DNA from 3 places in the Lysinibacillus sp. CNPSo 3705 genome. Region 1 is predicted to be linked to each of the others. Evidence: riboswitches for the same ligand, from Rfam matches in the RefSeq annotation. Region 1 holds a riboswitch; each other region holds the start of a gene.
The links. A riboswitch is a leader RNA that binds a small molecule or an ion and turns the genes downstream of it on or off. The one in region 1 is predicted to bind thiamine pyrophosphate.
Positions count from the first base shown of each region.

Region 2: another riboswitch for thiamine pyrophosphate. It lies ahead of tenI (thiazole tautomerase TenI); the one in region 1 lies ahead of thiC (phosphomethylpyrimidine synthase ThiC).
Region 3: another riboswitch for thiamine pyrophosphate. It lies ahead of thiM (hydroxyethylthiazole kinase); the one in region 1 lies ahead of thiC (phosphomethylpyrimidine synthase ThiC).

Region 1 covers NZ_JAQZSD010000021.1:36,832-47,819, reverse strand. The annotation lists gene PVA17_RS11250 (catalase) at 1-1,296, shown strand, start outside; gene thiC (phosphomethylpyrimidine synthase ThiC) at 1,486-3,264, opposite strand; TPP riboswitch at 3,396-3,510, opposite strand; gene PVA17_RS11240 (AEC family transporter) at 3,857-4,786, opposite strand; gene PVA17_RS11235 (S-layer protein) at 5,179-7,350, shown strand; gene PVA17_RS11230 (hypothetical protein) at 8,217-9,518, shown strand; gene PVA17_RS11225 (FeoA family protein) at 9,938-10,198, shown strand; gene PVA17_RS11220 (FeoB small GTPase domain-containing protein) at 10,195-10,920, shown strand; gene PVA17_RS11215 (nucleoside recognition domain-containing protein) at 10,892-10,988, shown strand, end outside.
Region 2 covers NZ_JAQZSD010000014.1:55,345-66,332, reverse strand. The annotation lists gene PVA17_RS08410 (anti-sigma factor) at 597-1,274, opposite strand; gene PVA17_RS08405 (RNA polymerase sigma factor) at 1,264-1,761, opposite strand; gene PVA17_RS08400 (DNA topoisomerase III) at 2,981-5,155, shown strand; gene PVA17_RS08395 (hypothetical protein) at 5,333-5,641, shown strand; gene PVA17_RS08390 (GNAT family N-acetyltransferase) at 6,130-6,681, opposite strand; gene PVA17_RS08385 (TetR/AcrR family transcriptional regulator) at 6,687-7,319, opposite strand; TPP riboswitch at 8,134-8,241, shown strand; gene tenI (thiazole tautomerase TenI) at 8,331-8,957, shown strand; gene thiO (glycine oxidase ThiO) at 8,961-10,091, shown strand; gene thiS (sulfur carrier protein ThiS) at 10,109-10,306, shown strand; gene PVA17_RS08365 (thiazole synthase) at 10,309-10,988, shown strand, end outside.
Region 3 covers NZ_JAQZSD010000045.1:15,278-26,265, reverse strand. The annotation lists gene thiE (thiamine phosphate synthase) at 1-266, opposite strand, end outside; gene thiD (bifunctional hydroxymethylpyrimidine kinase/phosphomethylpyrimidine kinase) at 256-1,080, opposite strand; gene thiM (hydroxyethylthiazole kinase) at 1,080-1,835, opposite strand; TPP riboswitch at 1,925-2,023, opposite strand; gene mbcS (acyl-CoA synthetase MbcS) at 2,249-3,838, shown strand; gene sppA (signal peptide peptidase SppA) at 4,129-5,142, shown strand; gene PVA17_RS17405 (RDD family protein) at 5,155-5,772, shown strand; gene tpx (thiol peroxidase) at 6,213-6,716, shown strand; gene PVA17_RS17395 (class I SAM-dependent methyltransferase) at 6,806-7,735, shown strand; gene PVA17_RS17390 (universal stress protein) at 7,976-8,425, opposite strand; gene ald (alanine dehydrogenase) at 8,805-9,920, shown strand; gene PVA17_RS17380 (M24 family metallopeptidase) at 10,444-10,988, opposite strand, start outside.

The DNA of each region.
Region 1 (10,988 bases):
GTAACGCATGATATTACTAAATATACAAAAGCAAAAATCTTCTCAGAGATTGGGAAAAAGACTGATATGTTTGCTCGCTTCTCCACAGTTGCAGGTGAGCGTGGTGCAGCGGATGCTGAGCGCGATATTCGTGGCTTTGCACTTAAGTTCTATACAGAAGAAGGTAACTGGGATTTAGTTGGTAACAACACACCTGTATTCTTCTTCCGTGATCCTTTACACTTTACAGATTTAAACCACGTGGTAAAACGTGACCCACGTACAAATATGAAAAACGCGAATTCAAACTGGGATTTCTGGACTTCATTACCAGAGGCACTTCACCAAGTAACAATCGTTATGTCTGACCGTGGTATTCCGGCTGGATACCGCAATATGCATGGTTTCGGTTCTCACACTTATAGCTTTATTAATGCTGAAAATGAGCGCGTATGGGTTAAATTCCACTTCCGTACAGAGCAAAACATTAAAAACTTAACGGGTGCTGAGGCTGCTGAAGTAATCAGTAACGATCGCGAATCTTCACAACGCGATCTATATGAAGCTATTGAAAAAGGCGATTTCCCTAAATGGAAAATGTACATTCAAGTAATGACAGAAGAACAAGCTCGAGAGTTACCATATAACCCATTTGATTTAACGAAAGTATGGTATAAAAAAGACTTCCCATTAATTCCTGTGGGTGAATTCGAGTTAAACAAAAATGCGGACAACTACTTTGCGGAAGTTGAGCAAGCTGCATTTGCACCATCTAACATTATCCCTGGTATTAGCTTCTCGCCAGACAAAATGTTACAAGCTCGTATTTTTGCGTATGCAGACGCACAACGCTACCGTTTAGGTGTGAACCACTATATGCTTCCTGTAAACGCACCAAAATGCCCGTTCCGTTCATTCCACCGCGACGGCGCTATGCGTTTCGATGGCAACCTTGGTTCAACTTTAAGCTACGAACCAAATAGCTATGGTGAATGGGAGCATAATTTAGACTATAAAGAGCCTGAATTACGTATTGACGGTAATGCTGGTATCCACGACTTCCGTGAAGACGACAATAACTACTTCGAGCAGCCGGGTAAATTGTTCCGCCTAATGACTGCCGAAGAGCAACAACGCCTGTTCGAAAATACTGCTAATGATATGGCATCAGTTGAAGAGTTCATCAAACGCCGTCATATCCTTCACTGCTATTTAGCTGATCCAGCATATGGCGAAGGTGTAGCAAAAGCTATGGGCCTTTCATTAGAAGGTATGGATCTTTCAAATCCATACGAAAAACAACCAACAAACGTTTAATTTTCTATTATTATTGATATCCAATCCAACTTTTTTACTCCATGTGAAGGACAACTTCACATGGAGCTTTTTTGTATTAATAATAGAACGAGAACTCATCACTATAATGTGTGTTAATCGCTTTTCTGGGGGTGTCCGATGAAACGAATAAGGCTTGTGCCTAATTTTGACACAAGCCGACTTTACTAATTATTGATAAATTTGACTGCCAGCCTGTTTAAATTCCTCTGCCTTCTCCTTCATACCTTTGTGGATTGCTTCAGTCGTATTTAAGTCATTCTCTTTTGCATAATTACGAATATCCTGTGAGATTCTCATACTACAAAACTTAGGTCCACACATTGAACAAAAGTGCGCAGTCTTTGCCCCTTCTGCAGGCAATGTTTCATCATGGTATTCAACTGCACGCTCTGGATCTAACGAAAGATTGAATTGATCGCGCCAGCGGAATTCAAATCGTGCCTTAGATAGCGCATCGTCACGCTGCTGTGCTCCCGGATGCCCTTTCGCTAAATCGGCAGCATGTGCAGCAATTTTATACGTAATAACCCCTACACGAACATCGTCACGATTTGGTAGGCCGAGATGCTCTTTTGGCGTCACATAACAGAGCATTGCCGTACCATACCACCCTATCATTGCAGCACCAATAGCCGATGTAATATGGTCGTAACCAGGGGCAATATCTGTTGTCAGCGGCCCTAAAGTATAGAAAGGAGCTTCCTTACAAACCTCTAACTGTTTATCCATATTTTCTTTAATAAGATGCATTGGTACATGCCCTGGTCCTTCTACCATCACCTGTACATCATGCTCCCAGGCAATTTGCGTTAATTCCCCTAGCGTTTCTAGCTCCGCAAATTGAGCCTCATCATTTGCATCTGCAATAGAACCAGGACGTAAACCATCACCTAAAGAGAAGGCAACATCATAGGTTTTCATAATTTCGCAGATTTCTTCAAAATGAGTATATAAGAAGCTCTCTTGATGGTGATATAAACACCACTGCGCCATAATCGAGCCTCCTCGAGACACTATGCCTGTTACACGATTAGCCGTTAATGGTACATAGCGTAGCAATACCCCTGCATGAATCGTGAAGTAATCAACACCTTGCTCAGCCTGTTCGATTAACGTGTCACGATACACCTCCCACGTTAAATCCTCTGCCACTCCATTTACTTTTTCTAGCGCTTGGTAAATCGGCACCGTTCCCACTGGCACCGCGGCGTTACGAATAATCCATTCACGTGTCGTATGGATATGCTTACCAGTAGATAAATCCATAATGTTATCAGCACCCCAGCGTGTAGCCCACGTCATTTTTTCTACCTCTTCTGCAATAGAGGATGACACCGCTGAATTTCCAATATTGGCGTTTATTTTTACGTGGAAGTTACGTCCAATAATCATCGGCTCTGCCTCAGGGTGATTAATATTAGATGGCAAAATAGCACGTCCCGCCGCGATCTCTGAGCGCACAAATTCTGGGTCCATATTTTCGCGTATCGCTACAAATTCCATTTCTGGAGTAATAATTCCCTTTCGTGCATAGTGAAGCTGCGTTACATTTTTACCTTTCTTCGCACGCAAAGGCTTTCTAGATAAATTCGGAAAAACATTTTCATTCATTCGTGGATCATCAGCTTTGCGGAATCCATTATCTTCTGGCTTGATAGTACGCCCTTCGTATTCTTCAACGTCACCTCGTTCTTTGATCCATGCACTACGTAAAGCTGGTAATCCTTTCGTAATATCCACCTTATACGCAGGATCCGTGTACGGGCCGCTCGTATCATAAACACGTACTGGTGCATTTTCCTCCTCCCCAAAGCTTCCTGTCGTTGGACTTAGAGCAATTTCACGCATTGGCACTAAAATATCTGGTCGAGAACCTTCTACGTAAACTTTTTTACTTCCTTCAAAACTAGACATAATTGTAATATTCTTGTCGCTAACTGTTGTCATAACTACTTCGCTCCCTTTTATATTTTTACAAGGACCGAATCTAGCTCACCCCAATAAAGACAAAAGCCGAATCCAAAAAATTTTGGATCCGGCTAAGAATGTAAAGGTATAGTTATTGCAAATACATTGAGTGCAATAATGGTTAACTTTCCCACGCTGGTATGAGCCAGATCAGGTCCAAAGGGTCAAGAAACCTCTATGCGTTTCCCTCTCAGCCTGACTCATCAGACTCCCCTAGTTAATGCTATTAAGTTTGATGCTAGTGTAGCAGATATTGTTAAGAGATGGAAGCTTCATTTGTTTTTTTTGCTTATCATCATAACGTGTGGTTGATTTCCGTTCCGGCTGGACGCTTTTTTGCTGCCGCTTCGCTTTCGCACAGAGCAAAGCTTCCTGGGGGCGTCCGATGAGCCGCTTCGCTTCGCTGCAGGGTCTCATCTGTGACGCTAATCCCCAAGGAGTCGCCCAGCCTCCACTCCAATCAACTTATATCTTGTTTTAACAAATATAAATCACTAGCTTTTAATTCAGAAAAAAAGCTCCTAACTCCTGAAAAGCTTTCCACCCTATCTTTTTATATGGCACCCAACTGTTAGGTAAACAACAGTTCCGCTACATAAATCACGATTGTCACTGTAATACAGCTCACAATCGTTGAAAATAAAACTGTTTGTGCAGCAGTTGCCGATTCTACGTCATATTCTAATGCAAGACTAGAACTATTTCGCGATGTCGGGAACGAACTAGCTATAAAAAGTGACTGTGCCACGACACCATCAAGACCAAGCGCAAAAATAATTAGCAATGCCACGGCTGGCCCTATGACTAGTCGTGTAAAACAGCTAATGAATACTATTTTATTGAACATGGATTTGATTTCAAGTTGCGATAGTTGAGCCCCTAAAGTTATTAATGCTACAGCGATAAAGCTATCCGCCACATGGTCTATCGGAATTCTTACAAACTGCGGAATAGTAATAGTAAAATAGTTCATTGCAACACCAATAATAAGTGCATGAATAATGGGCATTTTGAGGAAGTCTTTCACAATAGACATGCCCGATTTTGTTGAAGAAATTAAATTGTACAAGCCGTAAGTATAGGTCGTCATATTTTGAAATATAACGAGAATGACCTGAATCGCCACGCCAATCGGCTGAGTCACAAAAATCATTTGTGCAACTGGAATTCCATAGTTTCCCGAATTAATGAGGACAACACTATTTTTAAACACCGCAGCCTCTGTTTTTACTAAGCCTAGTCCCTTTGCAAGAAAATGACTAAGCACCATTTGGCTTCCGATAAAGAGTAGAATAAATAACGCAACTTCCCCAAGCACAGACAGCTCTATACTCGTTTCATATATATTCACAAAAACTGCTGCTGGCATGAAGCAATATGTAATAAGTTGAGATAACGCCTTTAAATTAAAGCGAAATTTCTTTTGTAAAACTGCACCAAGTACTAGAAGCACTAAAATTGGAGCCACAATTTTAAAAAAAATCATACCGAGATACATCATAGCTTGTCCCCCTTCCCTCTCCCATAGTAGTGCTGTTTTTATGCTTGGTCAATGTACTTTAAAGCTAACTCACCACTCATATCAAGGCATTTTTCCTAAATACACTAATCTAATACAGTGGCTTTAACAAGATGGTAAAAGTTATCTTTTAGAACATTATAGCCCTTGAAATGAGCATGATTTCCGCACCCAACTACCCGATTTCGTACAAAAAACCTGGCACTTCACTTTCAATTTTCTGAAATAATTAAGGATTCTTAAAAACGAACGATAAAGAAAAAGGGACTACATTTCATTTACGTGTAATAAATAGTAAAATATACCCTTTATGTACTAAAACAGAGAAATATATGATATATTATCCATTAAATACAATGATCGGAGTGACTAAAATGAAGAATAAAGTATTAACGACTTTTATGGCAACTGCTATTACAGCAACCCTAGTATCGCCAATGCCCACTGCAGATGCCGCTTCAAATAATTCACCTTTAAACCACTCAATTCAAATGAATGGGCAGGTAGCTGCAGCCAAAACAAAGGGGCAAACAGTTACTATTAGCAACGTCACTAAAGAGAAAGTTCTTACATCCAATGGCCAATTTAAAATTAGCCAGTCGCTGAAGCCCCTCTTTAACACATCGAATAAAACTGCATTGATGAATGCCGAAGCAACAATAGTAGTGAAAAACGGCGAAATTACGAGCGTTACAGAACTAACATTAACGAAAGCTGGCACTGACAAAAAAGCGGTATATTTTGATGGTGGTGACGCACAGATTGAAGGAAGTCTAACTGTAAATGCGGATTATGTAAAAGTTCAAAATGTAACGATTAAAGATAAGCTCATTGTAACGAATCGTGTGAAGAAGGCCATTACAATTGATGATGTTACTATCGGGGATACAATTATTTTTAAACCTTTATTAACTAGAAATATTAATTGGTTAAATGTCACTTTAAAAGATATTAAATCTCCAAACATTAACTTGGAGCGTACGAAAGTACATGTGACTTCTGACAAAGCTATTTCAAAAATCGATGTAGTTGGTAAAGTTACAGCATTTGAAGTTACGGCCAATGTTGATAAGCTTACAATCGATGTTGAAAAAGATTTTAGCCTTTACGGGGAAGGCAAAATAGGGCAAGTGATTGTCAAACACGGGGAAAAGGTGGCATTAGACTCAGGGCATCTTATTAACAAGGTGCAGGTGGATGATAAAAAAGCCTCTGTAAAATTACCTGTGGCGAATAAAACTGAACTAAGTAATTTAGTAGCTATACCCCCATACGTTACCGTATCTGTTAATGGAAACGACGTTTTAACAACTGAGAAATGGACAACGCAGGCTGAGCGTACAGCATTTGAATATGCCGTAAGTAGCGCAAGAGCAGTAGCTAATAATTCCAACGCCTCTCAGGAACAAATAAACAACGCTATTACACAATACCGGATTTCATTAACTGTTTATCAAGCTGCGCAAAAGAACGGAACAAAATATGTTTACGGCGATAAGTCTTCATTACAATCGATGATTAATTCTATTCAGTATGTAACGGTTTCTTGGAATAATGGTAATGATGTAGCTTCTTATACGCCTTGGACGACGCAAAGTGAAAAGGATGCTCTTACCTCTGCCGTTTCATCCGCTCAGTATGTTGTAAATAATAACTATGCAACTCAGTCTGATATCACAAACTCTATTAGCAATTTAAACTATGCAATCACAGTTTATAAAAATGCACAAAAATATGGTACTCACCAAACTAGTGGAGATAGATCTGCCCTTTTATCGCTGATTAACTCTGTTCAGTATGTTGCAGTTTCTTGGAATAATGGTAATGATGTAGCTTCTTATACGCCTTGGACGACGCAAAGTGAGAAGGACGCTTTATCTTCTGCCGTTTCATCTGCTCAGTCTGTTGCAAATAATACTTATGCAACCCAGTCTGATATCTCAAGTGCTATTAGCAATTTAAACTATGCGATTACAGTTTATAAAAATGCACAAAAATACGGTACTTACCAAACTAATGCCGATAGATCTGCCCTTTTATCGCTGATTAACTCTGTTCAATATGTAACCGTTTCTGTTAATGGCTCTGAATTATCTTCTTATACAATTTGGACGACGCAAAGTGAAAAAGACGCTCTAGTTTCAGCTGTTTCATATGCTCAAAATGTTGCAAATAATGGCTACTCATCTCAGTCAGAAATTTCGTCTGCCTATAATTATTTAAATAGTGCTATTTCAACGTATAGAAGTAATCATAAATCCGGTGTAAACTATCGAAATTATGTTGATAAATCTTGGCTAACGTCACTCATTAATTCTATTAAGTATGTGAAAGTTTCTGTGAATGGAGATGGTTCTGATATCCCCTATTATGAACGGTGGACAACAGAACGAGAAAAACGGGACCTAGAAAAAGCAGTTGAACACGCCCAATCTGTTGTTAATAACGCCTATGCTTCTTCGTACGAGGTGACAGATGCTATTAACAGTTTAGACAGGGCCATCAACATTTATAATGATGTCCAACGTTCAGGTAAGCAACGATAAAAATTTTTATAGTTTAAAAACAACAGGCTAGAAAATCTCTATAGCCTGTTGTTTCTTTTATATAAACAATATCGCCTCTGTATAGGTTTTAAAATTACTTAAATGATTCTCGATAATTGCTTGGAGTATGTAAAGTCTTACAAATTTTCAAGATTACCATACACCACTTTAATACGGTTTACACAGCGTTCGATGGTTGTAACTTTATTTAGAACAACATCATATTCACCCTAGACACTCCCCCTCTCTTCAATCGCCTTCAAAATTCCCGCACGTTGTTCATTTAACGTTACATACGCTTTCATTCGTTCTATAACAAAGGCGTTTCCTCTAACGACCATACTACTCGCCGATATCAACCGTCTTTATATCGATTAATTCAACATCTACATTACAAGACTGCGCAATTTCCCCAGCTAATAGAAAGCGTTCAGTAACCTGAAAGAGACTTATCTCTAAAACACGATCTTTGCGTGCCGAGCCATGCGCATAAAAACAATAACAAAAGCTGGATTCACAGCTATAGTTGGCTTTTCAACAACTACCTTTTGTCGGTTTCGCCGCAAACAAACTATCCCCTTAATAGGGGGATTCTATCCGTCACTATATACGATTCTATCCACCTTATCCACCTCTCTTACCTTTCGTATCCCAAGTACATAAGACACAAAGTGTTAAAAAAAAATGCACAACCTATCTACCTATTCACTCAAAATATACATAAAAGAATCCTAATATATGATAAAATTGGTTTATCAACATATATTAGGATATTCTCAAGGCAATCAACGATTTCATCTAGGACAAAAATCCTCATGAATTACTATGACACTTGTGAAAAAACCAATTAGGAGGTTTCCCATATTATGAAAAACAAAAGAAAACTAGCCTTTCTCGCCCTAGTTGCGGCCCCTTCACTTATTTATGCTGCACCTACTACATCAGCATCGGCGGCTGATATTGCAGGACAGGCGAAAACTGCTTACATATACGATAATACTTATTACTACAACTATAAGGTTTCGAATGTTGTTCGACTTATTTCGAATATTAATGATACAACCTCTTCATTCCAAGCAACTTTAGAGACAGCTAGCAAAGCATACGATGAGTTGACGGCAACGGAACAACAGTATGTCACGAATTATTCCACGTTGTCTAATCATAAACAGACGAAAGTAGCGTATCGTAAGCTTGCTGATCAAATTGAAGAGAAATTAGCTTCAGTGGAATCGACTTCCGTTCATTACTACCAAAATGTTATGGAAACAAAAGATTGGTACAATACATTAAATGCAGCGCAAAAGACCTTTGTAAGTGCGGAATCACAAAGAATACTGACGTCCTATATCTCACCAAACACCTCTATCGATAAAGTGGTCTATAAAATCCAAGTGTTAAACTCTTCTCGCATTACCTTCCATCAAGATGTAGCTGATGCTAGAGCTGAGCTTAATGCACTACGCAGACATACAAACGTTTCATTACCTGCTGGTGTCGAAAAGATGTTGTTAGATGCTGAACAACTTGTTGTAAAGGATAAGGCAGCTGCTAAGGAAGTGGAAAACGCTATTGCCGCTTTATCGCCTAAAACGTCCACTGCTCAAGATGTACAGGCAGTGAAAACAGCCTTCGAAGCTTTAACGCCTGTGCAACAGCAGCTTGTACCAAATGTCTGGACTTTAGTAGACTTTGTAAACGGGAAATATGATCTACCTACTAAAGGGAACGGAACTAAAACTCCAGTTTTATCGGATACTACAGCAGAACCTGGTAAAATCACAGCTATGACTAGAGACAAAAATACCTATACAGCAAAAATAAACGTTGCAGATTCAGAAAATAGTACAGAGCGCTTTGTTTTAACAACAAAATCCAATATGACTGTTATTATTCCACCACTAGGAACTCTTCTTAATGAGGATACTGGTGTTATGGAAATTCAAATTACACGAAATTTAAATCGTATTACATTCCAGGCAACATTAAATAAAAAACAAGTTGAATTCGAGGCGGATATGGAAATCATTATCAATAACCTATCACCGAATGCCTCTATCGTTCGTACCTATGACTTTGGCGATCAAGAACCGGCTGATTACACAATAGAAGGAAATCGTCATTTCATTCAAACAAAGACACCTGGTTCATTCCAAATTATTAGATAATAATCCACTTTTAATTTCTAGAAAAGAAAAAACCATAATCCTCTGCTAATTCCGCAGAAGGTTATGGTTTTTTCTGCTCTGCTATTGTTTCTTCACGATCGACCTCTTCTTTCAAAAGTTCAGGTGGGCACCTGTAACGAAATCCTACTTACATTAATACATCATAAAGAAGACGGTTTCATTCCATTACATCAACAACTTTGGTATTCCCCCCCCCCTTTTATCAACATTCTTAGTCCAACAACTAATTAGACAATGCGTCGTTATTTCCTTCATCAAAACGTTCTTTTATCGCGTTCTTTCAAAAAAATTTCAGATAACTATTGACAATTGTCATAAAACAGGGATAATCATTAATAAAGTTTCCTTAGAGAAACAATATGGAGTTAGTGAAATATTATTATAGAGAGGAATAAAAAATGCGCATGGAAAAAACATTGAAACCACTTTCTGAATGCTCATTCGGAGATTGCTTTTTAATAAAAGAAATTAATATTAAGGGTCCTCTTAGAAGAAGATTATTAGATTTAGGCTTTGTGAAAGAAGCAGAAATCTCTGTTCTTCGTAAAAGTCCTTTAGGAGACCCTGTTGCTTATCGCGTAAGCAATACGACAATTGCATTACGAAATAATGAAAGCTCAATGATTTTGGGCGAAATTGTAAGGGGGAATACAAAATGAGCGTTAATAGAATAGCTTTAGCGGGAAACCCAAATACCGGCAAAAGTACATTATTTAATACATTAACAGGACTGAAACAGCATACTGGGAACTGGCCAGGGAAAACAGTTGTTCATGCAGAAGGATCTTTTGAACACAAAGGACAGCAATATGTACTTGTGGATTTACCTGGGACCTATTCGCTATTTTCCAATTCAGCAGATGAAGAAGTCGCAAGAGACTATATTATTTTTGATCAACCGGATGCAACGATTGTTGTTCTCGATGCAACATCATTAGAGAGAAATTTAAATCTTGCGCTTCAAGTTTTAGAAATGACTAATAATGTCATCATTTGTATCAATTTAATTGATGAAGCTGAGAAAAAAGGGATCCGAATTGATGAACGGAGATTAGCTCGTGAACTAGGAGTTCCAGTTGTAAAAATATCAGCAAGAAATAAAAAAGGGATTAATCGATTGCTGGATACGTTAAATCAACTGGTGAGTGGGCAAATTGTTACAACCCCGTATCGCATGAAATATTCAAAAGAAATAGAGGACGCCATTATAAAGGTTGAATCGAAATTAGAAGGTTATTTTGATGATAAATATCCATCGAGATGGGTTGCGCTTCGCTTACTTGATGGAGATGAGGAATTAATCTTAAAACTGCAACACCATAAAAATAATAACCAGCAAGAGGTGAGAACGAATGGAGTCCCAGTCAGTGTTAAATCATAATTCACTTAAGGGTATTTTAGCTGAAGTAAACGAAGTTTCAAATGAGGATATTCGAGATGAAATCGTTA
Region 2 (10,988 bases), on a different contig from region 1:
CGAGCTATTAATAGCTATAAAACAGAACTATTGAACATTAATTATTATTAGAAAAATAAATAAATTTAGATAGTGATTTATCTTACCTTACAAATTCCTCACAGTACACTATGAGGAATCGCCTTCTTCTCTATATTTAATATTAGTGTGGATAATCTTAATTTAACAAAATAAAATTTTTTGGTTATCTATTTTAATAAATATGTTGAAAAAACTCAGTTGGCACTTGGTTTAATCGCCAATCTAACTGTGAAAACTGATGGATTCTAAAAACGTTGCTTTTTGTAGTCGTCTAATAAAAGCGTGTCACTAATGGTACGTAGACTTTCGGTTTCATTCAGCTACGCAAACAATAATAATTTTCAAAAATGAAGCGATATGAAGCTTCTTTGTAAACTAATTTCTCCATTTGTGTAAAGAATCGGTGAAAACCATTGTTCAAATGATGTTTTTAAACTTATCCATTTTCTATGTCCTTTATTTTGGATTCGGATGGTTGACTACCTCCCAAACCATGATAAAGACTTTTTTATGCACGGATGATATCGCAGAAAATTAAGTTTTTAACAATATATTTGAATTATTTTAATTCGACGCTAGTGATTTAAATTATATAAATCTTTTAATCTTATTTCCTCTGTATTATTTTTAAATTGAATTTTTATCTTGTCCTCATCGGATAATTCTTTTTCTTCACCATTGTTGAGTAATAGAGTATTTTCATCTAAGAAGGTATATGTGATGTTAACACCGTCCCTGTGGGATTTCGCTAATTCAGAGAAAAAATTCCATTTCTTATCAGCTAGAATATTCCAACTCTCATAAATAATAATTTCATCTTTATATTTATTATTTCTAGAATCCTCCATAGCTAAAAGATAACGATTGTTACTTTTGGTTTGGAATGTCAAAGTAACTGTTGTTCCATGTCGTTGAATGTTTTTTTGCACATTATTCTCATCTGCTATCCACATATGGACAAAAAGAAAATAATAACTCACAGATATAATGAGAAAGAAAGCTAGTAATGATCCTGCGACCACGAAAATTTTTCTCCTATTTTTGAAACGCACTTTTTTTAAATAATCAATACTCTCCTTTCCCTTATTAATTTCACGGGTATTTTCTACCAAAAAACCTTCTTGCATTTCCATTACATATTTTTTGCATTCTTCACATTCGCTCATATGTTTTTTCATCTGTCTAGTAGTTTCTTCACTAGTCAATTTTTCTATATAACTGGGTACTAAATCTTTAAAAATATCATGGTTCATATTTTATTACACCCTCTCTTAATTCTTTTTTTGCACGATAATATGTAACTCTTGCCCAATTATCAGTTTCTCCAACAATAGAACCAATCTCCTTAAAAGAAAGATTACCTAATAACCTTAAGTAAAGTATTTCACGCTTTTTATCACTCAGTTGATGAGCTTGCTTGAAAAAATTAACTTTATCTTCTTTTCTAAAATATTCTTCTTCTAAGTTGGAGGTTAATGGTTTCATATCACTTAATGACTCTAATAATTGCTTTCTTTTTTTATCATGATTCAGTTCCTGTAGCCAAACATTTTTTGCAATAGAACATAGCCATGTAGAAAATTTCACTGTTCCATTATCATAAAATTTGTTTATAGACTTAATCGCTTGATAGAACGTCTCCTGCGTTAACTCTTCAGCAATTTGATGATTATTAGTTAGTGCCAATAAATATCTAAAAACGAAATCTCCGTATTCTTGAAATATATTATCTTTATTCACAGTTTACCTCCTTTCATTAGTATGAAAAATATATGACTTCAAATAGCTTGAAAAACTCCAAATAGCGGTCGTTTGGTTGATAAATATAAGATATCACTTTATCTTTAATTTCATTTTAATAATTTTTTCCAACTATAAGTCAAGCTACTTAAAAAGTTAATCATTCATATATCCAAAATTTTATTAATTCGTTACAGTTTTTTTAAAAAAAATTATTTCTCTTCTATCTTTATTATGTCCACTTGATTATTTCCTAAGAATAATATTTGTTCAGATTAATTTCATTAGGTTAAAATAACCTTCATTTCGTAGAAAACTATTTTTTAAAAAAGTCAATTCTTAATTTAATCCTTATTTTTCAAATTCCACCTTTTAACTAAAATATTCGTTGTTTGGATATTTTTCATATGTTAATTGAGCATATTTAGACCCTTTTTTACTTGTTAAGCCTTTTACCAATACCGTTCCATTAGCTAGCAATTTCTTCACCATTATTTTTAGTAGGCTCCCTCTTCTATGCTTTTCCAGATGACAAATTTACAGCCCCTTTTCCAGTTATTACAGCCCAAGCTTTTTTGGCCTCCAATCACGCTATGACCACATAATGGGCACTTCCCCACTGCTTCAAATTTCTTTTTCGCTCGTGTAACTTTACTGAGTGTTACATCTTCACTATTTTTAATCGTTTCAACGGCATTGCCGGTAAAATTAACAATTAAATGTAGGAACTGTTCCTTCGTAAACTTACTCTTTTCAAAATGGTTTCCAATCTACCAGTAAACGCTAAATCAAATAAATCTCTTACAGGAAAAGTTTCTATCAAGTTTTTACCAAGCTCCTACACACTAAATTTTTATTTCGCATAACTATATAGCCGACTGTAATAAGTTTCTTTATCGTCTCTGCCCGAGTAGACGGGGTACCAATGCTATAACCGCTTAAAACATAGCCTCCATGATTTCGTTACTATCTTCATTTTCAATCACTTTATCACATCCATCACTCGTAATATTGTTTTTTCAGTATAGTTTTTAGGCGGTGTTGTTTCATGGTTTGTAATTTTAACTTATTAAAATGTCTAAAAGCCTAGATTATTAGTCAACCTAATTAGAGTTCTTAATAAAAGATGGACACAAATATTAATATAACCGTTATCCTTAAAATTCATTTATAATTATTAAACATAAAGTTGTAATTATTATTAATAGGAGAAGTGCATATGAAGATAGTAATTGCAGAAAAACCAGACCAGGCTGCAAAATTAGCTGCCCCCTTTTCTTTTACAAAAAAACCGGGTTATTTCGAAGTTAAGCCAAACACCTACTTTCCAGCTGGAGCACTTATCACATGGGCGATTGGACATTTATGTGAACTGAAAGCCCCGGAAGAATATAATTCTACATGGAAAAAATGGACATTAGAAACATTACCTATTATTCCAGATCGATTTGAATATAAAGTGACTAAGTCAAAGTATAAACAATTTAATGTAATCAAAAGTTTAGTAAAAAGATCAGACATTCAAGAAATCATTATTGGTGGTGATGCTGGGCGTGAAGGTGAATTGATTATCCGCACCATTTTAAGAGTATGCGGTGTTAATAAACCGATGAAACGTCTATGGATATCATCTTTAACAGAAAACGCTGTAAAAAATGGGTTTGCTAATTTACTACCAGAAGAGAAGACACGCGATATATATTTTGAAGCACTAAGTCGTTCATGTGCAGACTGGCTAATTGGCATCAACACATCCAGATTATACACGGTACTCCTCAAAAGAAATGGCGTGAAAGATGTATTTTCAATTGGTCGTGTACAAACACCTACACTTGCACTAATAGTAAAAAGAGAGCATGAAATTGCAAATTTTAAATCAGAACCATTTTGGGAAGTAGAAACAGAGTTTGATTTCGATGGAAAATTGTTAAAAGCAAAATGGCATAAAGATAACATTTCAAGAGTTCAAGAGGAACGACAAGCCATTGCGATTGCTAATTTCTGTCTCAATAAAAATGTAGAAATTAATAGTATTAAAAGAGAAACAAAGGAATATGCTCCCCCATTGTTATTCAACTTATCTGCATTACAAGCTACAGCAAACAAAGCTTATAAATTGTCACCACAAAATACGCTGGATATTTTGCAAAAACTTTATTTAAAGGGCGTTGTTTCCTATCCAAGATCTGATTCACAATTTTTAACGAATGAAGAAGCAAAAACACTACCAAAGATACTAGAGCATTTAAGTAAAATTGATAAATACAAAGGTCTTCTTCCGCCACCGACAAGTTCAATTATGAATAATAAAAGATTTGTGAATGAAAAAAAAGTAACCGATCACCATGCAATTATTGTTACCGAGCAAATACCAGACGTAGCAATGCTAAGTCCAGAAGAAGAAAAAATATATGATTTAATTGCAAGACAAGTCATTGCAGCACATTACAACAATGCCATATTTTCTTACACAACGATTCATTCACTTGTTGATAAACGTGCAGAGTTCATCTCTAAGGGCAAAGTGCTAATAGAAGAAGGTTGGCGTAAGGTTATTTATCATTCTAAAGATAACTCACCTACAGACAAAGATGAACTGCTCCCCCTATTACATGAAAATGAGCAAGGTATCGTTGCGAAAGCGAACGTAAAAAAAGGTGAAACCCAGCCACCAAATCGTTATTCTGAAGGAAATTTGATTACTGTAATGAAAACAGCGGGTAAACATTTAGAAGATGCGGAATTAGAAAAGGTCCTATCGAAAACGGAAGGATTAGGTACTGAAGCTACACGCGCTGGAATTATTGGTACATTAAAAGATCGAAACTATATCGAAGTTAAGAAAAACCAAGTATTCGCAACGGCTAAAGGAATGTTACTCATTGAGGCACTAGGTGAAAGTATCTTAACGTCCCCTTCCATGACAGCCAAATGGGAGCAACGACTATCTGAAATAGGTGAAGGCAACGCTTCTCCTAAAGCATTTATGGAACAAGTAAAAAAGCTTGCTGACAAATTGATTTCAGATGCTAACAAGCGTGAAAAGGAATGGTCATTTAATCAAAATACAGTCGATAAAATCACTGCAAATAATCCGTATTCTAAAAAATATACTAAAAGAAAAACAGTTGTTGGGAAATGTATCCTTTGCGAAGGATCAATCATAGATCATGGCACTTTTTACGGTTGTTCAAATTATAAAACAGCAAATTGTAAATTCTCGGTTTCAAAGAAACTTTTAAGAAAAACTATTTCACAATCGAATATGAAAAAACTCTTGGCAGCTGGTGAAACAGACTTGATAAAAGGATTTCAAAAAGGCGAAAAAACTTTTAATGCCCACCTTATTTGGGATAAAAAGGAGCGAAAGATTAATTTTAAATTTCCACAATAACTTATTGAAAATCGTTTGTATAAATTAAAAATAAAGATTAGTCTATGCCTTGATAGGCAAAAAGAAAGAGCATGTTTTAAAAAAGGAATAATCAAAACATGCTCTTTCTATATTTTATTGAATCATTCTAAAAAAGTTTGATCATTTCTATGATCGCGAACGAAAGAACCCGCCGAAGTGACGGAAGAATCGGCAGAGCGACGGATGGAACTATCGAAACGAAGGAAGGAACTGACGAAACGACGGAAAGATTCGCGAACGACGGAAGAACGTGCTGAAGTGACGGATGAATTGGCAGAGCGACGCATGAAACCATTGAAACGAAGGAAGGAACGGTCGAAACGACGGAAAGATTCGCGAACGACGGATGAACGTGCTGAAGTGACGGATGAATCGGCAGAGCGACGGATGAAACCATTGAAACGAAGGAAAGAACGGAGGAACGACGGAAAGATTCGCGAACGACGGATGAACGCGCTGAAGTGACGGATGAATTGGCAGAGCGACGGATGAAACCATTGAAACGACGGAAAGAATATTTCCTCCATTAAAGCCGCCCTTCAATGAGAAACATGCCAAGGACAATCCCTCAGCCAATTTTCAGTGCTTCTTTGGAAAAACCCCCACTATTCAGGAACCATTTTAGAGATTCAGGCGTAAATCGAGCAATTGGAATTGCTGTGAATGATGAAATACAGTAGCTGAATTAAAACAATGTATTGCATTGGCTCTCACTTACCATACTCGAAAGCATCTACCAATGCTCGGGATATAAAGAATAAACATTCAAACATTTTTCGGTGAAATGGTGAAATATAGTAATGTCAATATTTTTTAGCAAAGCAAAAAGAAGTGAGCTGTATGTTAGCTCACTCACTCACTACTTAGCATAATGTTTTTATAGCAAACTTTAGACCTTTTGTTGCTCCAACGTTACTCCATTCCTGTTCCTCTATTTTACGGTGGAATAATTTTCACACATTCCTCACTTGTTTCTCAAAGTATTCATTTTGCAAAATACCCATATGAATGATGTCATACCATGTACCATCTCTAAATAGACTTTGTCTACTGCTTCCTTCCTGAATAAACCCTATCTTGTTGTACAAACTAATAGCTTTATCATTAAATGAAAATACTTTAAGGTAAACTCGATGGAGATTCATTTCGTAAAAAGCATAATCCAGTAGTAATTTCAATCCCTCTGAACCATATCCTTTTCCCCAATATTCCTTTTCACCGATGTCAATAATACATTCAGCATTTCTATTTTTATAATCAATGTTGATTAATGCAACAATGCCAATTGGGGATTCCTTACCTTTTTCAACCATAATATAGCTTTTCCCTGCATGAGTGCCCAAAATAACATGATCTACAAAATCTTTCGTTTCTTCCATCGGATAAACATCTAAAGATGGGTTCGTGGAATGCATAACTTCCATATCATTTCTCCACTTGTGATATAGTTCTGTATCTTCCTTGGTCATTTTTCTTAGTTTCACCCTAGATGATTCAAATAACATAATATTCACTCCTCGTATGTTTCGGATTTTGGATTGATTAATTTTTCTAAAGAAAACAGTAAGACGGATAATTGATCCTTTACTTTTGTTTGTTCATGTCCCAGTTGAAATGTGTCCAACATTAAACCGTTAATAAATGATAGGATATACCTCGCAATTGAATCAGTAGATTGTTGAGGTCTAAATTCTCCTTTTCGCATTCCTTCTTTCAATACTTCTTCTATTGCTTCAGTAGTTCGATTATAGCGTTCAGAAATGTAAGGGAAATTATCTTTATTATTTACGTATTTATATGATAAAAAGAATTCCGCCTTTGCAAAGAGCAATGTTTGGTCAATTGCCTCAATATAAATTTGCTGTTCTTCAATCCAGTTTTTTATTTGTGGCCAAAGTAGGCCTTCATCAGATGGCACAAAATATTGAATGTCTTTCTGGTCATCATATTTTAAAACTTCGATAAAGACATGATTAATATTATCGAAATAGCTATACAATGCACCTCTGGATATTCCAGCTTCGTCCATAATATCTTGCATAGTTGTGCGAACAAAACCTTTCTCGATAAACACCTTCTTAGCCGCTTCTATCAGTTCTTTCTCTCGTTCTTTTTTATATTCTTCACTAACTTTTGGAGCCATAAGCCACCTCCTTAATGAGTGACAAAACGCACATAAAAAACTATACATCGTTGTCGTTTATATTTTAGATTATACCGACACTAGTGTATAGTTTCAACCTTTTATAACATGGATAATGTCTTAAAAAATTCACATTCTACTATATAAGAATGTGATGAGTCAGCATTTAAGAAAGCAATCCGACTAAGTATTTCACAAGTAGAAGAAAAGAAAATAGAACTTGGTATTCAACAATTAGCAGCTTGTATAATCGAAATGTATAAGAAAACTAAAGATTATCCGATATCATTTAAGCCTTATCTTTAAATATTAATATTTGAGACTGCTAGAAATCTATATAGTTACCAAGTATTCGTTATATCTTTGGGAACAGATAAACCTTCAGCTAATTTTGCCTGTATAGTTTCAAAGCATTTTAAACAATCCTGTTTTTTATTTTGCTCAATTAAAAATTCTAACAGTAGAAACATATACTGTTCATTGAATTCATCTAGCTCTAGCAACTTTTGTAAGCAATTATATTTCAAAAGCGAATTAACAAAGTTTATACTTACAACATACTCTTCAAGCGCACAATACTCTTTGCTTTAAGCGGAGTCTTATTTGAATAGCCCATGAATATTCTTACTCCGCTAAAAAATCACCTTCATAGCAATTTAGTAATTGCTGAATTGACGTCTCATCTTGATTCTCCCGTTCTGTAAATTCATTTTTCCCCCAGCCAAATAAATGGAACCCCTAGTAATCTATTCATAATGATTGACATCTTCATGAATAGTGCTAATATTGGAAATAAATTAAATAAAATAAATAACTTATCCGCTAGGGGTGCCTTTGTAAAGGCTGAGATTGAAGTGTGACTTCGGGACTCTATGAACCTGACCTGGTTAATACCAGCGTAGGGAAGTGGTATACGGAAATCTGTCCTTTTCATCTCCAGCCACTTTCTTTACCAAAAAGAAAGTGGCTTTTTTGCATCCTACATTTGGAAGGCGGGTAAGTCTTAAAGAGGTGACCCCCATTACTCTATTATCAAAAGCGATTCATCTCATTTCTAATGGAAAAATGCCAATGGAACAACTAAGTGAAATTTTAGCAGACATCCATCCATATGCCGACGCTATCCATTTGCGTGAAAAACAAATGACGGCAAAAGAATTATATGAAGCTGTCAACCTGCTTTCCCGAGTTGGCGTTCCGTTATCCAAAATAATCATTAATGACCGGGTGGATGTTGCCGTTATTACAGGTGCGGAAGGAGTCCAACTAGCCTATCATAGTTTAAATGCATCTATGATTAAAGCCAACTTTCCTCAATTGACGGTTGGCTGTTCCATTCACTCGGTCGAAGAAGGAAAAAAGGTTCAACGCTTGGGAGCCGACTATGTGATATATGGTCATATTTTTTCTACCCAATCAAAGCCAGGATTGAAACCAAGGGGTTTAGAGGAATTAAAAAAACTTACTGGTTCACTAGATATTCCTGTTATTGCAATCGGCGGTATTGCTCCTGAAAATACTAAACAGGTAATAAACAGCGGGGCCGACGGTATTGCTGTGATGTCAGGCGTTTTAAACTCCGATGATCCTCTATCTGCAATAAAAGTCTATCAAAAAGAAGTTAAAATGGAGATGTGATGAGTGAAAAATACATTTGATGTTGCCATTATCGGTGGAGGAATTAATGGCTCTTCCATTGCCTATCAACTTTCTAAACTAGGAAAAAAAGTCGTCATTCTTGAAAAAGGAACTTTGGCCAACGAAGCCTCCAGTGCAGCAGCAGGTATGCTGGCAGCACAGGCGGAAATGGAACACGACGGTCCATTTTTCCAATTGGCATTAAAAAGCCAGGCGATGTTCCCCTCCATCACTAATGAATTACTGACATATACGGGGATCGATATCGAATTTGTGAATAAAGGCATGTTAAAAATTGCAGAAACGGAAGAATTAGCTACAGCGTTAAAAAGTCAGGTATTGTTCCAGCAGAACTGGGATTCCGGCATCCAATGGCTCGATGCAACACTAGTAAGAGAAATGGAACCTGCATTAGCACCAACTGTTGCCGGTGCGATGTTCCTTCCAAATGACGGCCATGTGCAGCCTGCAAAATTATCACTTGCCTTCGCAAAAGCTGCAGAGCATTTTGGTACAGAAATCCGCGAAAATACAGAGGTCCTTTCTTTTATTTATGAAAACGGCGTTGTCAAAGGAGTAAACACACCAGCGGGAGCCTTCTATTGTGAACAGGTCGTTGTCGCTACCGGCGCCTGGGCTGCCGATTTAATGAAAAATACGGGAATCAACTTGACCGTTTATCCTGTGAAAGGAGAATGTTTTTCTGTAAAGCCGAATAAGCCGATCGTTCACAGGTCAATTTTTTCAGATAAACGCTGTTATTTTGTTCCTAAGCGAAATGGCGAAATTTACATTGGGGCCACAGTCGTGGAAAATACGTTTAATAAACAAGTAACAGCTGGAGGAATTGCTACCTTGATTGAACAAGCCGTAAAGCTGATTCCCCAGCTGAAAGATGCCCCGTGGGAACGGGTGTGGGCAGGAATTAGGCCGCAGACAGCTGATGGGATTCCCTATATTGGCGAGCATCCTACTATTAAGGGGCTATTTGTAGCTGCCGGACACTATCGAAACGGAATTCTATTAAGCCCACTTACTGGCAAACTCACAGCCCAGTTGCTTACAGGTCAAGTGGAAGATGAACAGTTTCTTTCTGCGTTTCGCATTGATCGATCTCAAATATCAGTTAGTTAGGAGGACAAATCTTGGAAGTGATACTAAATGGAGAAAATTTGAAGTTGTCAGAGGAAATTGTGTACGTTTCGGACCTGCTTGAATATTACAAATTGCTAGATAAAGTAGTTGTAATTGAGGTAAATGGAGAGATCCTGAACAAAGTTGATCATCAGGAAACCCTGCTCTCTGACCGAGACCGTATTGAAATTGTACATTTTGTTGGAGGCGGATAATTATGTTAAAAATAGGTCCTTATTCATTTCAATCCCATTTGCTGCTTGGAACAGGAAAATACCCTAATTTTGATATCCAAAAGCAAGCTGTTGCTGAATCGGAGTCAGAAGTCCTGACATTTGCTGTTCGGAGAATGAATATCTTTGAAGCGAACCAGCCAAATTTTTTAGAAAAGATTGATAGTAAAAAATATACTTTATTGCCAAATACAGCAGGAGCCGAAAACGCAGTCGATGCCGTCCGCATTGCAAAGCTTGCGAAAGCATCCGGCCTTTGCGATATGATTAAAGTAGAGGTTATTGGATGTGACAAAACATTGCTTCCTGACCCTGTTGAAACGTTAAAAGCAACAGAAGAATTAATAAAGGAAGGGTTTATTGTGCTTCCATACACATCAGATGATGTTGTTTTAGCCCGAAAGCTGCAGGAATTAGGCTGCCATGCCATAATGCCAGGAGCCTCACCGATCGGTTCCGGACGGGGAATCATTAACCCGCTTAACTTAAGTTTTATCATTGAACAAGCAACGGTGCCAGTTATTGTCGATGCTGGTATCGGCTCTCCTGCTGATGCAGCAATGGCAATGGAACTGGGTGCTGATGGAATTTTATTAAACACAGCTGTATCTGCAGCAAAAGACCCTGTCAAGATGGCAAAAGCTATGAAACTTGCTATTGAAGC
Region 3 (10,988 bases), on a different contig from region 1:
ATATGAACACCGTCTGCTCTAAGCTTTATAGCCAGCTCGATATCATCGTTGACGATAAACGGAACATGATATTGTTGACAGAGCTTTTGACATTTACGAGCAAAATCTTCATAGGCTTGCCCAGTTAATGTATTTGGTCCTTTTTCACGATATTGAAACATCGTAATTCCAGATTGCAGAGCTTTCTCTAAAACGTTTAATGGCTCGTGTTTGAAAACATTACTTGTACCCATTATAAAATATAGCTGTAGATCGTCACGTTTCATGAATGATCACCTCGCAGGAATTCTTCAAGTTTTGATAAGCAAAATGATTTGTAGGACCATGTCCATTACCAATAGATAAATCATGAGTTATTGCTAATTGAATAAATTTTTTAGCCTCCTCAATCGCATTTTCTAAAGATAGTCCACGACCAAGAAAAGCAGTTAATGCAGCGGAAAACGTACAGCCTGTACCATGCGTGTTTTTCGTTGCAATACGAGTGGACTGCATGGAAAATGACCGACCATCTTGGAAAAATACATAATCAGTAGCATAACGTTTATCCTCTAAATGACCGCCTTTAATAATGACGCATTGAATGCCTATTTGTAATAAGACGTTAGCTGCTTCTTTAATATCTGTTAAAGAAGTGATTTTCCTTCCAGAAAGGGTTTCCGCCTCTGGAATGTTCGGTGTGACCACTGTTGCTATAGGTAGCAAATAACTGCGTAATGCCTCAATTGCTTCTTGCTGTAATAAGCTTTCGCCACCTTTTGCAATCATGACAGGATCTACTATAAGCGGACTATTTATTGCAGTTAAAATCCGTGCAATTGATTGAATAATTTCCGAGGAAAACAGCATTCCGGTTTTAATAGCACTTATTGGAAAATCCTCGATAAGCGCTTGAAGTTGTTTTTCGACAAAACTAACTTCAATTGGTAAGACATCCGATACCCCGAGTGTATTCTGGGCGGTTAAAGCTGTAATAACAGACGTTCCAAATACCTTTAATTCCTGGAATGTTTTTAAATCAGCCTGTATCCCTGCGCCGCCACCACTATCAGAACCAGCAATTGTCGTGACAATATGCATCATTGTTCACCACCCTTGGAGAGGCGGTGTAGTTCGTTCAATACTGCAATTTGAAAATCGCCAATAGCTGGGGAGGAAGAAGCAGCTTGCTCTGCCACTTTTTTATAAAGCGATAATGTTTCTATTAATTGGTCAAATGGCTTATGTCCTACAAGATAGGAAGCACAACAAATGGCACTCAATAAGCAACCTGTTCCAGTGACTTCTGTCATTTGTGAATTTCCACCTGTAATCCATTGCTGATGTTCGCCATCAGTAATAAAATCCTTTTCACCGGTCACAATTACAATACAATTGTAAAGCTGAGCTACTTTTTGTGCCTCAACTTCTAAAGAAATTGAACCACTACCACTATCTACGCCTTTTTGTTGCCATTCTATATTGGCTATTGCTGCAAGCTCTCCGACATTACAACGAATAGCAGCAAAATTTATTTCCTTGAGTAATTGTTGTACCGTTTGCTTCCGGTAAGTTGTTGCACCTGCAGCAACAGGATCTAAAACAACGGGAATGCCAAGAGCATTTGCTTTTTTTCCTGCAAGTAACATTGATTCTTTCATTCGCTCATTAAGGGTACCGATATTTATTAATAAGCCTGAGGCAATTGCGACCATTTCTTCAACTTCACGACTGTCATCTGCCATAACTGGTGAAGCGCCTATAGCTAATAAGCCATTTGCTTGGAAATTAGCTACAACATAATTAGTAATGCAATGAATTAATGGATTTTGTTTACGGATAGTATGAAATAACATTTTTAGTCCTCCTTGTTGGATGGACGTAAGCGTGCAAAAAAGGCTCTTTTTCGTGTAGAAAAAAACACGCAAAAGAGCCTTTCATCAGTAAATAGATGTGAATTGCTCCCTACGTCAGTATTAACTAACAGGTTCAAAGGGTCAGGTTTTACCTTCTCAACTCTAATTGAGTCCCCCTGCAATCATGCTTTTAGTTGACCAAAATGTACCATATTATTCATTCGTGTTCAATAGGTCTTTTTTCTTCGCGAAAACAGCACTAATGCTATGTCAAAAATTGATAGTACTAATACGTGACTGATGCCATATAGCAGAGCATGATAGATGTCACGACTTTAATGAATTGGAGTGAATTCCATTGAAAATGATAAAAATTGAGTTTTATAATGAGCGTACAAAAGGGGGCATTTGCCATGAAAAGAGAAGATTTAATCGCACCAGAATGGTATAACATTTCAGATGAAATTGAAAAATATGCACAGGATTCTACTAAAAATGCATTATTAGTTTATAACGAAGATGAGGAAATTCAATACTTAACATATCGAGCTTTACTTGAAAAGGCAAATCAGGCAGCACATGTATTTACAACTCAAGGTTTAAAAAAAGGTGATGTTATGTTGGTTATGGTGCCAAGATCAGTTGAAGCGTATATCGTTTATATTGCTGCCTTAAAGGCAGGCTTAACGATTATACCTAGCTCAGAAATGCTAAGAACGAAGGATATTGAATATCGAATCAATCATGCCAATGCAAAAGGCGTTGTTGCATTTGAACCTTATATTGAACAATTTGATAATGTTGGAAATTTACAAGAAATACAGCAGTTTGTTATTGGTCAAGCACAGGAACCTTGGCAGCCATTGCTTGAAAAGATGCAAAATCAACCGACGACTTACATAAGTTCTACACCGACTAAGAGTACAGACATTGCATTTTTAGCTTATACGAGTGGTACAACAGGCAATCCAAAGGCAGCGGTTCATACACATAGCTGGGGTTATGCGCATTTGCGAACTACTGCACCAAATTGGTTAGGTGTACAAGAAGGTGACATTGTTTGGGCTACCGCAGCACCAGGTTGGCAAAAATGGATATGGAGTCCGTTCCTTGCTACTTTAGGAAGTGGAGCGACAGCATTTGTTTACAAAGGTCACTTCGATGCGGCAACCTACCTTTCATTGCTTGAGAAATTCAATATTAATATTCTGTGTTGCACACCGACCGAATACAGATTTATGGCAGGACTTGAAAATTTGCAAGACTTCAATTTAAGTACGATACGTCAGGCTGTGTCAGCCGGTGAACCTTTAAATAGTGAAGTGATAAAAGTATTTTCCGACGTCTTTAATGTACAAGTACGTGATGGTTATGGACAAACAGAGAATACATTACTTGTTGGAACAATGGTAGGGATGGAGGCTAGAATGGGCTCAATGGGCAGACCTACTCCAGGTAATACGGTTGAAATTATTAATGATTTTGGAAATCCTACTGTAATTGGAGAAGTAGGAGATATTGCTGTGCATTGTGAATCACCCGCGTTATTTAAGAAATATTTAAACGATCCAGAACGTACAAATTTACAATTCAGGGGCGAATGGTATATTACAGGAGATCGTGCATATAAAGATGAAGATGGCTATTTTTGGTTTGAAGGACGTGGAGATGATGTCATTATTTCGTCTGGGTATACGATAGGTCCATTTGAGGTAGAAGATGCGTTATTGAAGCATCCAGCAGTAAAAGAAACAGCCGTAGTTGCGAGTCCCGATGAAATTCGTGGAAATCTCGTGAAGGCATTTGTAGTGCTGACTGATGGAGTAGTGGGTGATGAAACGCTTATAAAAAAACTACAAAGCCATGTAAAAACTTTAACAGCTCCTTATAAATATCCTCGTGCTATTGAGTTTGTTACTGAGCTACCAAAGACTACATCAGGCAAAATTCGCCGTGTCGAATTACGTGAGCAAGAAAAAATCCAATATAGTAATCATCGTTAATTTCCTAGGAAATAATGTCGAAAATCAAAGTTCCTGCTTTTTTTATGAACTTTGATTTTTTTTTAATAGAAGATAATGTAGTATAGGTTGAATAAGCTGGATTGGTTAAATTTATTGCATAGTATTGGTTGGTTACTAAAAAATGGTATTTGCAAAACGTGTAATTAGTTTATAAGTGGATTGGAATGGTTAAAAGTATACCCCATGTTATGGTGCTAAGCATATTATTGCAATAAGTATGAAACAAATTTGGATATCAATCGTATAACGTTATGAGGAGGCGGAAAGATATGAATGGTAAAAGGTGGACCGCTTTAATAATTGCAGGTGTATTATTATTGTTTTCATTAGGGATCAACACAATTTTTGCAATTTTTAAATCGAATTTCTTTAGTAATTTTGATAGCTTGGTGGCGGGAAACGATTTAACTTTGATGGAAGAAGTTAAAGAAAGCGGCGAAATGGATAAACGTATTGCATACTTAAAGGTTGACGGTACGATTCAAGATGTTGGCTCAAGTACGTTTTGGGAACCAGTTTCTTATGATCATCAATTTTTCTTAGATCAATTAGAAAATATTTTAAATGATAAGACTGTGGAAGGTATCGTCTTAAGTGTTAATACACCAGGTGGCGGAGTAAAGGAATCAGCTGAAATCTATAAAAAACTCATGGAAATTAAAGAAGAGAGACAAATTCCAATCTATGTAACTATGGATTCGATGGCAGCTTCAGGTGGTTATTATATTTCAGCGCCTGCAGATAAAATATTTGCGCAACGTGATACAATTACAGGTTCGATTGGTGTCATTATGCAATCTATTAATTATCAGGCGTTAGCAGAAAAAGTTGGGATTAAATATGAAACGTTTAAATCTGGTGAACATAAAGATATGCTTAGCCCAATGCGTGAAGTAACACCAGAAGAGCGTGCTATGATGCAAGACATGATTAATGAAACATATCAGGAATTCGTTCATATTGTGGCAAAAGGTCGTAATATGTCTGAAGCTAATGTGAAAAAAGTTGCCGATGGTCGAATTCTTAGTGGTAAGAAGGCTCTGGAAGCGGGCTTAGTAGATGAGATTGGCGATGAGGAAGCAGCAATCACTGCAATGCGTAAAGACTTTAGTTTAGAGGATGCAGAATTATTTGAGTATTCATATGAGACGGGTGGTTGGCCATCATATGTTGGGATGAAGATTGGATCAATGTTTGGCCCTTCAGCAGAGGAAAAAATGTTGATGAAAATTATGGCAGATTATAAAGCGCCAAAAATGATGTACTTATATGGCGAAAACTAAGGAGGGAGTACAATGACAAACAATGATATTGTTATGCAAGGTTCACCCTCTATGGAGAATACGTTCCTAATAAATCAGCCAATTACGAATAAAAATTATGCGTTAAAAACGGCAGGCTTTTGGATACGTTTCTGGGCATTTTTATTAGATGGATTCGTTATTACAGCTATAGGTGGAATTCTCGTTAACCCAATTTTTTATTTAATGGATTGGTCATTATCTGAGACTGTATGGTATGCACCGATTTCGATTTTATCTGCTATTCTTTATTACAGTTATTTCGTATTAATGACGAAGTTTTTTGGGCAAACATTAGGGAAAATGATATTTGGATTGCGTGTTATTTCATTAAAGCATGATAAGCTGACTTGGTCAGATGTGTTATTCCGTGATTGGATAGGGCGTATCATCAATAGCATTTTCATGCCACTTTATATTCTTGTAGGCATTTTACCAAACAATCAAGGTCTACATGATTTTTTCGCGGATACAACAGTCGTTCATGAAAAAGTTTATGTTGAAAAAGATATTGTGCAATCATATTTGCCAATCACAGAGGAAAAGACTAAATCTGCACCTCTAGAGGAAAAACCAGAACCTGAAAAGCTGGAAAAACATAACGAAGAATAATGGCTTGAGCTGTCTCATTACGGTGAGACAGCTTTTTTTGTGATGGTAGAGGTGATTAATGATTAGTTCATTGGAGAAAAGTCCCGAAAGTTGGGATGACATTTAACGACTTCGTTCCGGCAGGGTGACTCCTTGGGAATTAGCAATAGAGGAAAATTTATCACGTTCTGTGATAACGTTTTCATTACTAACACCCTGCTGCTGCCGCTTCGCTGTCGCGCAAAAAACATTTCCTGCTCCAAGCGGCTCATCGCTTGTCGGAACGAAAATCAACCCTATATTATGGTGATGAGCTTGCAGAAATGGTGCAACCATAAGCAATTATGGTAGAACAGGTTCGAGAAAATTCTTTCAAAACTATTTTGATGAGCTGTCTCAGTTGCAATTAATTCCCTCCATTTAGTAATATTATGTACATATGAAGATTAGGAGGCGTTTATATGGCACAAGTAACATTTAAAAATGGCCCAGTAACACTTGTAGGTAACGAAGTAAAAGTTGGAGACAAAGCACCAGACTTTACTGTATTAGCGAATGATCTATCACCTGTTACATTAAAAGATTCAGAGGGGAAAATTCGTTTATTTAGCGTTGTACCATCATTAGATACTGGTGTTTGTGACGCACAAACACGTCGTTTTAATGAAGAAGCAGCAAAGTTAGGGGATAATGTAGTTATTTATACCGTATCTGTTGACCTTCCATTTGCTCAAAAACGTTGGTGTGGTGCAGCAGGCATTGATGCTGTTCAAACAGTTTCGGATCACCGTGATCTTTCATTTGGTGAAGCATACGGTGTCTACATCCAAGAATTACGCCTTCTAACGCGTGCAGTGTTTGTTGTGGATGCAAATGACAAAGTGACATATGTGGAATATGTTCCTGAAGCAACAAACCATCCAGACTATGAAGCGGCAATTGCAGCTGTCAAAGCACTAGCATAATTTATTGATATTAGGCTAAGATATTACTAGACAAAGGGGCTGTGACAAGTTTTTGTCACGGCTCTTTTCTGCTTGAAAGGAAGTTATGTATGGAAAATATCGAAAAGTTATTTGGTATGCTAAATGAACATGCTGAAAAAATAGAAAAAGAACATAATGTTACATTACTAGAGGGGATTTTAGATGGTTTAGAGGCATGGTTAGATGGGGAAGTTGACTTTTCACAAGACGGTGCTACAAAGGAAGATGTGCGCAAAGCAATTCAAATTGCTGTTTTAAAGGGGATGCGAAAAGGTTCTCAGCCGAATCACCAAATGACACCAGATACTCTTGGATTATTAGTTGGTTATTTTGTGGAGCAACTATTTGCAGAGCGACTAAAAACAGAAAAAATATCTATTTTAGATCCAGCAGTAGGTACAGGAAATTTACTATTAACAGTTATGAATTTATTAGACGGAAAAACGGAAGCTACAGGTGTAGAAGTTGATGAGTTACTTATTCGTATAGCTGCTGCTACAGCTGATTTGACAGAGCAGCCCGTTTCCCTATTCCGTCAAGATGCTTTACAAGATTTATTAGTAAATCCTGCAGATGCTGTTGTTTGTGATTTACCGGTCGGGTATTATCCGAATGAAGATGTCGCATTAGATTATGAACTATGCGCTTCAGAAGGAATGAGCTATGCACATCATTTATTTATTGAGCAGTCCATTAATTACACAAAGGATGGGGGCTACTTATTTTTCTTAGCACCAACCCATCTCTTCGAGTCTGAGCAGTCGAAACAACTGCATAAATACATTCAAAAGCATGCTTGGATTCAAGCGATTATTCAATTGCCGGATACAATGTTCGCCAATAAAGCACTTGAAAAGAGCATTGTCATTTTGCAAAAGCAAGGTAAGGAATTCAATGCTCCAAAAGAAGTATTATTAGCAAAAGTACCAAACATGCAAAATAAACAAGCTCTTGCTATGTTCTTCGAAAAAGTGAAGATGTGGCAAGAAGGGAAATAAGTATAAAAGGTATCCAAAATAGGATACCTTTTAGTTTGTCGCTAAAAGAATAAATATAAAATAGCTTTTACTTCGAGTCGCTGCAAAAACGAGAGGATTAATTTTGTTCCTCTGTTGCTAATCCCAAAGAAGTCGCCCAGTCTTCACGCCAATCACCCGCTGCACTTCTTAAAGTCATAAAGGTTTTTCAACAATAAGAAAAAGGTACCCAAAATAGGATACCTTTTATGTAAGACAAAATTAATTTTCAGGTGTACGGATTACAAGTACGTCACATTTAGCTGAGCGTACAATTGCTTCAGATACTGAACCGATTAGGAAGCGTTCTACTGCATTTAGACCAGTTGCACCACAGATGATTAAGTCTGCGTCTACAATTTTAGAAAGCTCTTTTGTAATGATATTTTTTGGTGAGCCGTATTCAATTACAAGGTTAACATTTGTTAAGCCTTCTTCTTCAGCTTGTTTTTTGTAACCATTTAATAGCTCTTCAGAGAATGCTTGTGCACGCTCAGCAATTGAACGATCATATGCTTCGATTGCAGCGAAAGAACGTGTGTCAATAACATTTACTAAATTTAATACAGCACCTTCATTACGTTTTGCTACATCAATCGATTTACGGAAAGCGTATTCAGCTTCCTTAGAACCGTCTACTGCGACTACAATGCTTTTATATTTATTAGCCATTTGAATTACCTCCCTGATTTGTATATGTTGATTATACCAAATGATTTTCTAAAGGAAATACTTTCCGTCATAAAAAATGTGAAGAAGTGAAGGCATTTACTTGCACAAAAAAATAAATAATACTATCAAAAAGCAATTTTTTTGTTACTTTCGAGGCATTCTACAGGAAATCTCATATCGACCAGAATAACTAATTACCAATATATTAATTGAAATGTTTACCTTTGTTAGAATATTAAAAATTTTATCTATTATTATTTTAATTAAAGCATTTTTTGTTTATGTTTGGTAATATGGAAGTGCAAGGGGTGCATCAATACATCGAAGAGTATGTAACAAAATGTGCTTATTTTTTAGGTAATGGAAGGGGACAGGGAAGATGAAGATTGGTATTCCAAAAGAAATTAAAAACAATGAAAACCGTGTAGCTATGACACCAGCAGGGGTTGTTACATTAACGAATGCAGGTCATGAAGTGTACATTGAATCTGGAGCAGGTTTAGGCTCAAGCTTTACAGATGCAGACTACGTTGCTGCAGGTGCTCATATTGTTGAGACAGCGAAAGAAGCATGGGCACAAGAAATGATTATGAAAGTAAAGGAGCCCGTAGCATCAGAATACGATTACTTCTATGAAGGTCAAATTTTATTTACTTATTTACATTTAGCGCCAGAGCTTGAATTAACGCAGGCACTTTTAAATAAAAAAGTTGTAGGCATTGCTTATGAAACAGTGCAATTAGCAAATGGATCCTTACCACTTTTAACACCAATGAGTGAGGTTGCTGGTAAAATGGCAACGCAAATTGGTGCACAATTCTTAGAGAAGAATCATGAAGGTAAAGGTATTTTATTAGGTGGTGTATCGGGTGTACCTCGCGGTAAAGTAACGGTAATCGGTGGCGGTATAGCTGGAACAAATGCGGCAAAAATTGCTGTAGGTATGGGTGCTGATGTAACGGTTATTGATTTAAGCCCAGAGCGTTTACGTCAATTAGAGGATTTGTTTGGCCGTGATGTTCAAACATTAATGTCGAATCCTTATAATATTGCAGAATCAGTGAAAAACTCAGATTTAGTAGTTGGGGCAGTTTTAATTCCTGGAGCTAAAGCACCAAAGCTTGTTTCTGAGGAAATGATTCAGTCAATGCAACCGGGTTCAGTAGTAGTCGATATCGCTATTGACCAAGGCGGAATTTTTGAGACATCTGATCGAGTGACGACACATGATGATCCAACTTATGTAAAACACGGAGTTGTACATTATGCGGTAGCAAATATGCCAGGAGCTGTACCACGTACATCAACAATTGCTTTAACAAATAATACAATTCCTTATGCGCTGCAAATTGCGAATAAAGGTTACAGACAAGCATGTGTTGAAAATGCTGCACTAAAACTAGGTGTTAATACTATAGAAGGACATCTTGTTTACAAGGCTGTTGCAGATTCTCAAGGTCTGCCATATGTAAATGTTGATGAATTAATTCAATAAGTAACATAACAAAAGGAAGCACTATGTTTAATGATGAGTGCTTCCTTTTGTATTGTTGAAGAACTATGGCTCCGTTCCGACTTAGGCCTTTGTAGCTGTCGCTTCGCTTTCGCTACAGGAAAGATTGTTGCTGCCGCTACGCTATCGCACAGTTAAAACATTTGTTGCTGCCGCTACGCTATCGCACAGAAACATCCGCTCCGGAAGGGTCTAGCTTTCCCACGGGAATAAATTAGAGTGCTATGCAAGAAGATACACACTATGTGAGATAGTTGATTGGAGTGGAGGCTGGGCGACTCCTTGGGGATCAGCGATAGAGGAACGAAGGCTAAAACCATCACATCCTGTGATAACGCCTTCGTGATCAACCTCGTGTTGGCCCGAGACCCTGCAGCGAAGCGGCTCATCGGACGCCCCCAGGAAAGCGCCCAGCTGGAACGGAAATCAACCCTTTGCGGAAGAGCTATACTTTATACTAAAAAAGGAAGCACCATGTCGGTTGCTTCCTTTTCCTTAAATAAACTTACAGTACAATCAAGTCTTTCGGGAATTTTGTAAGTATTTCTACGCCATCTTTTGTTACTACCACATCATCTTCAATGCGGACACCAGTCACATCGGATTTATAGATACCTGGTTCAATTGTGAAGACCATGCCTTCTTCCATAGTCATTTCATTAGCGCCTGTAACAGATGGGAATTCATGTACAGAAATGCCTAGTCCATGACCAAGTCGATGTGTGAAATATTCGCCATAGCCTGCGTCAGTGATAGTATCGCGAGCGATTTTATCTAAATCCATTGCGCGAACACCTGGTTTTACAGTTGCGATTGCATTTGTGTTAGCGGCTAATACTGTGTTGTAGATTTCCTTTTGTGCCTCACTAGGTTCACCAAAGGCAACCGTACGTGTAATGTCAGAACAATAACCGTCGTAAATTACGCCAAGGTCGAATAATATCATATCGCCTTTTTCTATTTTTCGAGCACCTGGTTTACCGTGTGGAGAGGCTGTTTTTGGACCGCTCAATACCATTGTTTCAAAGGACATCTTGCAGCCTTTATCCT